Regions from separate parts of the Proteiniborus sp. DW1 genome, predicted to be linked through region 2. Evidence: riboswitches for the same ligand, from Rfam matches in the RefSeq annotation. Region 2 holds a riboswitch; the other holds the start of a gene.
What was found. A riboswitch is a leader RNA that binds a small molecule or an ion and turns the genes downstream of it on or off. The one in region 2 is predicted to bind tetrahydrofolate.
Positions count from the first base shown of each region.

Region 1: it holds a riboswitch for tetrahydrofolate, as region 2 does, so the genes downstream of both, DW1_RS12130 (folate family ECF transporter S component) here and DW1_RS08025 (folate family ECF transporter S component) in region 2, are expected to answer to the same signal.

Region 1 covers NZ_FMDO01000045.1:22,713-27,152, reverse strand. The annotation lists gene abc-f (ribosomal protection-like ABC-F family protein) at 1-1,422, shown strand, start outside; gene DW1_RS12135 (hypothetical protein) at 1,499-1,732, shown strand; gene DW1_RS12130 (folate family ECF transporter S component) at 1,846-2,370, opposite strand; THF riboswitch at 2,437-2,530, opposite strand; gene DW1_RS12125 (PrsW family glutamic-type intramembrane protease) at 2,735-3,454, shown strand; gene DW1_RS12120 (CapA family protein) at 3,537-4,440, shown strand, end outside.
Region 2 covers NZ_FMDO01000031.1:56,748-61,187, reverse strand. The annotation lists gene DW1_RS08035 (phosphate propanoyltransferase) at 1-425, opposite strand, end outside; gene DW1_RS08030 (flavodoxin family protein) at 522-1,094, opposite strand; gene DW1_RS08025 (folate family ECF transporter S component) at 1,149-1,910, opposite strand; THF riboswitch at 1,980-2,082, opposite strand; gene DW1_RS08020 (restriction endonuclease) at 2,134-3,105, opposite strand; gene DW1_RS08015 (TIGR01906 family membrane protein) at 3,179-3,850, opposite strand; gene DW1_RS08010 (DedA family protein) at 3,866-4,440, opposite strand, start outside.

The sequences.
Region 1 (4,440 bases), on a different contig from region 2:
GGTGGGGAGAAGACTACAGTGATGCTAGGGATGATGCTACTACAAAATCCAGATATACTTCTTTTAGATGAACCATCAAATCATCTTGATTTAGAGTCTATTGAATGGCTAGAGGAATTTATTAAAGAATATAAAGGCTCAGTTTTAGTCATATCTCATGATAGGTATTTTTTAGATAATATAGCAACTAAAATAGTTGAAATAGAGGCTAAAAAGTCAAGAACTTATGCTGGTAACTATAGCCTTTATGTTCAGCAAAAAGAAGAAATGCTAAATCTTCAGCTTGAAGCCTACAAAACACAGCAGAAAAAGATAAAAGAAATGGAAGAAGCAATAAAGAGATTTAGACAATGGGGAGCTATAGCAGGAGAACAACCTATGTTTAAAAAAGCAGCAAATATGGAAAAGCGAATTAAAAGAATGGATAAGGTTGAAAAGCCAATCTTGGATCAACCAAAAATTAAAGTTAATTTTACTCGTGGAGATAGGTCTGCTAATGAAGTAATATCCATAAAGGGACTTTATAAATCCTTTGGAGACAATGGCATAATAGAGAATCTAGACTTAAGCGTTAGATACAAAGAAAAATTATGTATATTAGGCAAGAATGGTTGTGGCAAATCCACACTGATAAAACTTTTACTCAACAAGTATACTCAAGATTCAGGAGAAATTACCATAGGTTCTAGGGTTAGGATAGGATATTTAGAGCAGGAGATCTTATTTGAAGACGAAGAAAAGACAGTATTAGAGACAATCAATGATTATTTTATGGTGCCTGAAGGAGAGGGAAGAAGAATTTTAGCAGGATTTTTATTTTATGGAGATGATGTATATAAAAAAGTAAAAAACCTTTCTGGAGGAGAAAAAAGCAGGCTTAGACTGTGTATTATGATGCAAGAAAAAAATAATCTCCTTATACTTGATGAGCCTACTAATCATTTAGATATTGATTCTAGGGAGATGTTAGAAAAGGCCTTAGAGAATTTTGATGGGACTATAATCTTCATTTCACACGATAGATACTTTATAAACAAGCTTGCAGAAAGAATAGTAGAATTAGATAATAAAAGACTAACTGAATATTTAGGAGACTACAACTATTACAAAGAGAAAAAAGTAGAAATTAAAGCTACTTTAGAAGCTCATAAAAATGAAGCTCCAAAAATAAAATCAGTAGAAAAGAAACTAAAAGGCAATAACAAAATTAATTCAGAAGCTGAAGAAGTAAAAAGAAGAAAGGAAATATCAAATCTTGAGGAAGAAATGGAGGAACTCGAAAACTATATTTCTCAGATAAATATTCAAATGGAAAAGGTGGCTTACGACCATGAAAAGCTAAATGAACTTTATATTGAAAAAGAAGGCTTATCAAAAAAATATGACAATTTGTTAGCTAAATGGGTAGAATTAAGCTCATGACGAAGTGAAGTTACTTATAAGAATATTATGATCCATAAAAGCAAATACTAACAAAAAGCTTATGGAAGGTGATTTTGTGGAAGATAATAGAACCATACAAGAAATTATCAATCAGTTAAATATGATAGAAAAGGAACATCAGCATATTCTAGAGCATGTAAACAGTATAGATTTGTTGATGACAGATGATAATAACGGAAGAGTTAAGGATGTTGATATAGGGAGGAAGCTAGATACTTTAAAGCAAAAAATTGAAGATGTAGTTGAGACCTCCAATGAGATAACCTCAATTCTTAACCAACAAATGTAAGACTGTACTTATTGGTATGGTTTCACACTTATTAAGGGAGTATCAATACCTACGTAAAAAATAGGATATGATACTCCCTTATAGTTAGCTTACACTAATATAACTATTAAGAATCAACACCTATGAGATGTTCTGAGAGCTCCTGCTTTATGCAAGGATTGTACTAGTATTTTCAGTATTATAGAATATAAAGGTACATTAACTGCTTGTTTTCTTGCTGCATTTAACATAGTAGCTATAAAAGGATGTCCGAATAGTACTTGCCTAAAATATGGAACCAAAAGAACACTTGTTATAACTTGTCCAACAAGGATAGATATGAATATCTTCCAAAGTTTTGGATTAGCTGTATCATTTTTCAAAACCTTCACTAGTAGACCTGGTATAACTCCAGTAAGCGCAGACGTTAAAACAAAATGTGGCATAAATGTACCTGTTGGTCTTACTATGAAGCTAACTACATCACCTACTGCTCCTACTATACCACCAACAATAGGTCCAAGTACTATACCGCCGAATATAATTGGAAAACCACCAAAGTTAATAATTCCTGGTATAGTAATAATCCTAGATAGTACTACATTTAGAGCAATGAGAAATCCAGAGATAACAATAGTACTAGTATTAATTTTTTTCATAAAAAAACCTCCTTTCATAGATGATATGACAGACTGCCAAACCAGAAAGAAGATATTACTGATTTTGACAGCGAACGCAATAATATGTCGCAAGCATTTGCTTTTCGTTCAAAGGCGACGTTCCATCCTTTGACACTTTACGCATATTATTTACTCTGCCATTATTAAAACAAAGTTTATTTAGATGACTTTGTTAAATTTTACATATAAATTATATCATAGTATTGCTTTTATACAATTTAAGTTTTTGTCACTTTCAGTTATGTTGGAGTACTACTAAGTTAAAAAGCTATTGGATACTAAGCAAATTATCTGAATTAATATCATCTCTATATCAAATAATAATCATATTAACTATGAAAGGATGAGCAAATTGAATACAAGACTATTTATTATTGCAGTAATTCCAGCTGTTTCAATAGCTGTTGCAGTATATTTAAGTGATAGATATGATAGGGAGCCCATATCTCTTTTGTTTAAAACATTTATTTTTGGAGCCTTGTCAGTTATCCCGGTTATAGTAGTTGAGAGGTTTCTTTCTATGTTCAATGTTTTTACAGGATTATTAGGTGCAGCCTATACTGCTTACATAGTGGCAGGTTTTACAGAGGAATACTTTAAAAGACTTGTAGTAGTCAAACTAATGTGTAAAAACAAATATTTTGATGAAAAGCTAGACGGAATAGTGTATGCTGTTTTTTCAGCTTTAGGCTTTGCAACAGTAGAAAACATAATGTATGTAGTATTTAGATTTAGTTACAATCCATATATAGGGTTATATAGAGGAGTGTTATCTGTTCCTGCTCATGCTATCTTTGGGGTTACAATGGGATACTATCTATCATTAACAAAGTTTGCTACAAATAAAGCGAGAGAAAGAGCAAATTATAGAAAATCTCTATATATGCCAATGCTTTTACATGGAACCTTTAACTTCATTCTAATGGCAGGAGTGCCACAAGTAGGAGTAGTTATTGCCATATATGCAGTATACTTATGGATAACTAATCAGAAAAAGCTAAACACATATATATTTGATTCGTATTCAAGGTTTGACAAATTAAATAACGATAAGGAAGAATAATATTAGAGAGCTATGGAAAAATACTGAGAAATAATATAAAATGGAAAAGAGAACAATATTTTTCCAAAAGGAGAATGATTTGATGAACAAAAAAAGAATAACTCTAGGCATAATTATCTTATTATTTTTTACTTCCTTATTATCCGCAGGTTATGTTCTAGATAAGCTGAAGCCTAGTATAGCAAATGAAAATAATATAGAAGGAGTTGACAGTAGCACAGGAATAGATGGAAGTGCAGATGATATTATAGTTCCAGAAGAGAAGGAAGAGGAAAGTCCCGCTAATATAGAGATTACAATTGCTGCAGCTGGAGATATTATGTTTCATTCTTCTCAGATACAGGGAGCCTATAATCCTGAAATAAAAGAGTATGACTTCAATTATTCCTTTGAGCATGTGAAAAAGTATCTTGAGAGCGCTGACTTAGCTATAGGAAATTTTGAAACTGTTACTGCAGGTGAGGGATATAAGTATCAAGGATATCCTACATTTAATTCACCAGAATCAACTATAACAGCACTTAAAAATGCTGGATTTAATGTGCTTTCTACAGCAAATAATCATAGTATTGATAAGGGGAAGGTTGGCATAATCAATACAATAGATAATATAAGAAAACATGGGCTTATAAATGTAGGTACATATAAAGAGCCTACTGAAGATATTCTTATACAAGATATTAATGGCATTAAGGCTGCTATTCTGTCTTATACATATGGATGTAATGGTTTAGAAGTATTACTCACGCCAGAGGAATTAAGTTACATGGTAAATATCATAGATGAAGAAAAGATAAAGAGCGATATAGAAAAAGCTGATTTAGCTCAGGTAGATACAACAATAGTAGTTATCCACTGGGGCAATGAATATCAAAGAGAACCATCTAGTTATCAAATTGAACTAGCTAATAAAATGATTGAATGGGGAGCAGATATAATATTAGGCAGTCATCCTCATGTCATCCAAAAGTCAGAGCTTAGAGAGT
Region 2 (4,440 bases):
TTTACTCTATCTTTGTCCTTTACTCCGAATTCTTCTGCGTCTGTAGTATGCATATGTATATGTCTAGCTGCAACTATAACTCCTTCTGCAATTTCCACCTCTCCTTTTGGACCAACTAGCTTAGCCCCTGGACTGCCAGCTAAATCTCCAGAATCTCTTACAGGTGGTATTACCCCTAGTGTAAAGCCATCAGTCAAAGAAACTTCTACCTGAGTATTGTTTCTAGCAGGCCCTAATATCCTTACACCCTTTAATGTGTTCTTTGGTCCTACTACATCTACCTTTTCCTCACAAGCATATTGCCCTGGTTGAGATAAATCTTTCAACTTCTTAAGCTCATATCCTTCTCCAAAGAGTATTTTTATATGTTCCTTACTTAGATGGGCATGTCTATTTGACAATGCTATCGGTAGCGTATTTTTCATATCCTATTCCTCCTAATTTTAAGTTCATCCTCTACAAGAAAATTATAATCCTTTTGAACATAAAAATCAAATAGTTAAGCTATTAGTACTTTATCTCTAATTTCCTAGTTCTTTTCCTTTTTCAAAAGCTAGATCCATAAGCTCTTTCCTTTCCCATACTGGTGTTTCATCTGTATGAGAAGCAAAGATATTTTCTCTATACTCAGTATTAATTGCCTTGAAGAATAAGTCCATTACTGGAATACAAGCATCAAAATGTCCTTCTCTTTTTGGTGCTCCACCTACACAAATAAACATTCCTATCCTCTTTTTAGTTACATCTATAGATGGATTTTTTAAAATATATTTACTTGACCAATATACTTGGCATCTGTCTATCATCATTTTAGTTAAACTACTGACAGTATTAAAGTATAAGGGTGAAGAGATTATAATTATATCGCTATTATTAAAATCCTCATATATGTTTTTCATATCATCATTCATAAAGCAACCACCTGTTCTTTCACAATTGCCACAGGAAATGCAAGACGAAAACTCTAGGTCTTTCAGATAGATCTTTTTTAGTTCTATGTTATTAGTTTTTAATCCTTCTATAACTCTATCTAGAAGTCTATCTGTATTCATGTTTTTTCTTGGGCTACCCATAATCGCTAATACCTTTTTCATAAAAACCTCCTTAATTAAAACTTAGGCTACTAGCTTGAACTAGTAGCCTAATAATTATCTAGCTTTTATATACTTAAATGATTTTGACAGTGTGTAGATTATAGTTGTATGAAGTGGAATCATTACAATGGCTGCAAGGATTCTCCCAGGTAAAAATGCTATAACTCCTTTATTAAACATTATTGATAACCATAATGTATTCAATCCTAAGGATATAACAATATATGAGACACTTATCATGAAAGCTATTTTGTCTATAGAATATACATTGTCTCTAGTTTCTTTTTTCCTTGTCATAAAAAATGGAATTGCAATAAAAAATCCTACTACAAGAATATAAAGTATAGGATATATAATAGACATTGGTTTATCATAAATAAAATATGCCCCATCTTTTACAGCTATAACCTTATTATCAAATAAAACAAATACTATACCAGTAGCAATCATAGTAAGTACTGCTCCATTTATAATATTATAATTAATTCTAAGTTTATTTCTCTTAACTAGCAAATTTAAAACCCCTGGTATTGCTCCCCATAGCATACTGCTTATTGTAAAGCCAGGGAAAAATGCGCCCATTGGATTAATCATTACACCTATTAAGTCTGCAATAATACCAGCAAGTCCACCCCAAAATGGGCCATATAAGATTCCTGATATAATAAGTGGAATTGGACCAAATTCAATTCGAAGTGCTGGTAATCCTCCTAACGGCACCATAATTGAAAACACTCTAGTTAATACAATACTTATAGCTGTAAGTAAGCTAGCACCAACTAATGCTTTAGTATTAAGCAACCTTTTATTATTCACTTACTTCACCTCCCTCTCTTTCAAGTGACAGTAGACTGTCACATTAAAGAGAGGTAAGCTCCCTAATGTAACAGCGGATGCGGTAAAGTATCGCAGATTCACAAAATGTGAACCTTTCGTTTAAAGGCAACTTCCCATCCTTTAACACTTAACGTGCTTTACCTACTCTGTCGTTAACATATATATATTACACTAATAAATTAAACTTGTAAATATAGAAAAACTATAAAACCTTATTTTCATGTTTTTCCTCATTCACTTTAAATAGGCTAACTATTAATACAATTAATGAAGCTACAGCCATGAAAAAAATAATTATTGCAACAATATTATAATAAGTAGAGTATGGCGTAAACCTTCCAAATATGATCAAAGAAATTCCTAGAAGTATATATTTTATTATCTTTCCTCTTGACAATACAACATCCTTATATCTTTTAAAATTCAATCTGTTATCAGAAACTTCATCTAGCATTATCTTTTTTATCTCTTTTTCTGATGGATATAAATCGGCCTTTTTCATTATTTCAAGTAAACCTTCAATATCAACTAGTTGAATATGAGCATATTTTTTCAGTTTGGCTAATAGGTTCTCAGCATCCAATGAAAAAGATGATGCTGTAATAATCGCTCCTTCACTCAATTCATGATTTCTAAGACCAACATAAAAGTCTCTTATTATATCTACTCCTACTTTATAGTCATTATCATATTGTAGGCATTTAATGCCAATTTTTCTATCTGATATAATACCAATTAAATCTAATTCCTTTCCATTCACTCTTGTAATACTATCAAATCCGTATTTTTCTAACACGTTAATTATATAGTCTAAAAAATCCTGTGGAGTCTGATTTAAAAGTTCTTTATGAGTTTTCTTTAAAACTACCTGTTGATTGACTATATCCATTTTCCTTTGCATCCTACTTTTGTTTATTTTATACAAAATAAAATTATATAATATAAATATCTGAATAGAAATTATAATTGAAAAAAGTATACTTTCACTTATGAAGTAAAAAATAAGAATAAAACCTATAAAAGCAATCACTCTAAGTATTAGCTTATCCAAAATAATTGCCATATAAGTCTTCCCTGTTCTAGAATTTTCACTATAATATCGTCTTAATCTAAAGCCATTAATAAGTTTCTTAGATTGCTTTAATACATTACCTTTTACAATCTTAATATTCATATTATTACCCTCCTTTATTCTAGATTATCTCCAGATTTAAAGGAATAATAACAAGATTGGATTAAAAGTTACTTCAGTTCGTAATTCTTTTTTTATTAAGTATAATTCCGCCTACTAGTACAATTAATAGTTCAACAACAAAACAAGCTAATATCTTAAATGCTATACTGCTAAAAAACTCTAATGGCAACATTTGGATAAGTATATCTGTATTTGGGTCCAATAACCATAAATCGTTGGTAAAAAATATGTAATGAAAATATGTAAAATATTTATGAAAGTCTACATACATTAATACAGCTAAAATACACATTAAGACCATTGGCCACACAGAGGAAGCGATTAAAGCTTTTCCAATCGCTCTTCTATTATAAATAACTAGCCAACTTAAAGATATGAGAAAAACAACTAGCATAGCATTTCTAATAATATATCCATTTGAAAACAAATCTTTCACATCTATCATATGCAATATTTCTCTTTCTTTAAAAACCTGTTCAGTTTTACCATTTACTTCTGCGAATATTATTAAATCTTCTCTATTATTCTTTAGATAGTCCAACATTTCACCAGTAATAGTCATAAGATTCTTCTTTTCTATACCAGTTACTTCGGGAATATTATACTCATCATACTTCCTTTCATAAAAGTCTAAATCAAAAGTTATAATTTCTACATCAGTTAGTAGCAATACTATTGGCAATGACAATGATATAAGTATAGTGAATAAAGTAGATTTTTTCATCACAAATCCTCCGTTTTAATCCAATAATCTCTTTTTCAGTTGGAGCATAATTAAGTATATTACAAATCCTATAACAGCAATAATAATAATATATCTGTTATAAACATCCATTTTTCTTAAGATAGTTTTCCAGTTCTCCCCAACCAGTTTACCTAAAGCTATTAATACAAAGTTATGAAAAAAAGATATAACTACTATTGCTGTATATGCAGATCCTTTCTTAACCTTAAATACTCCTGCTGAGAGCACAGTTAATGAAAAAATTCCAGGTATAAATTTGCTTAATATTATCACAAAAGCACCTAGTCTTCTAAAAAGATTATTTAATTTAGTAATTTTACTAGTACAAAATAAAAAAGTCACAATTTTAGATTGTAGTATTCTCTCTTGTTTTTTTCTACCTATATTATATAAGAGCATTGAAGAAAGTGATGTTGATGTGACTGCATTTGCAACTACTAGATATATATTCAAATGAGCAATCTCAGATAAATAGCCTTCTAAAATAAGTATCATATCTCCAGGATAAGGTGGAAATAACACTTGAAGCGACTGGGAAACAAAGAAAAATAAATATGATAGCAATACAT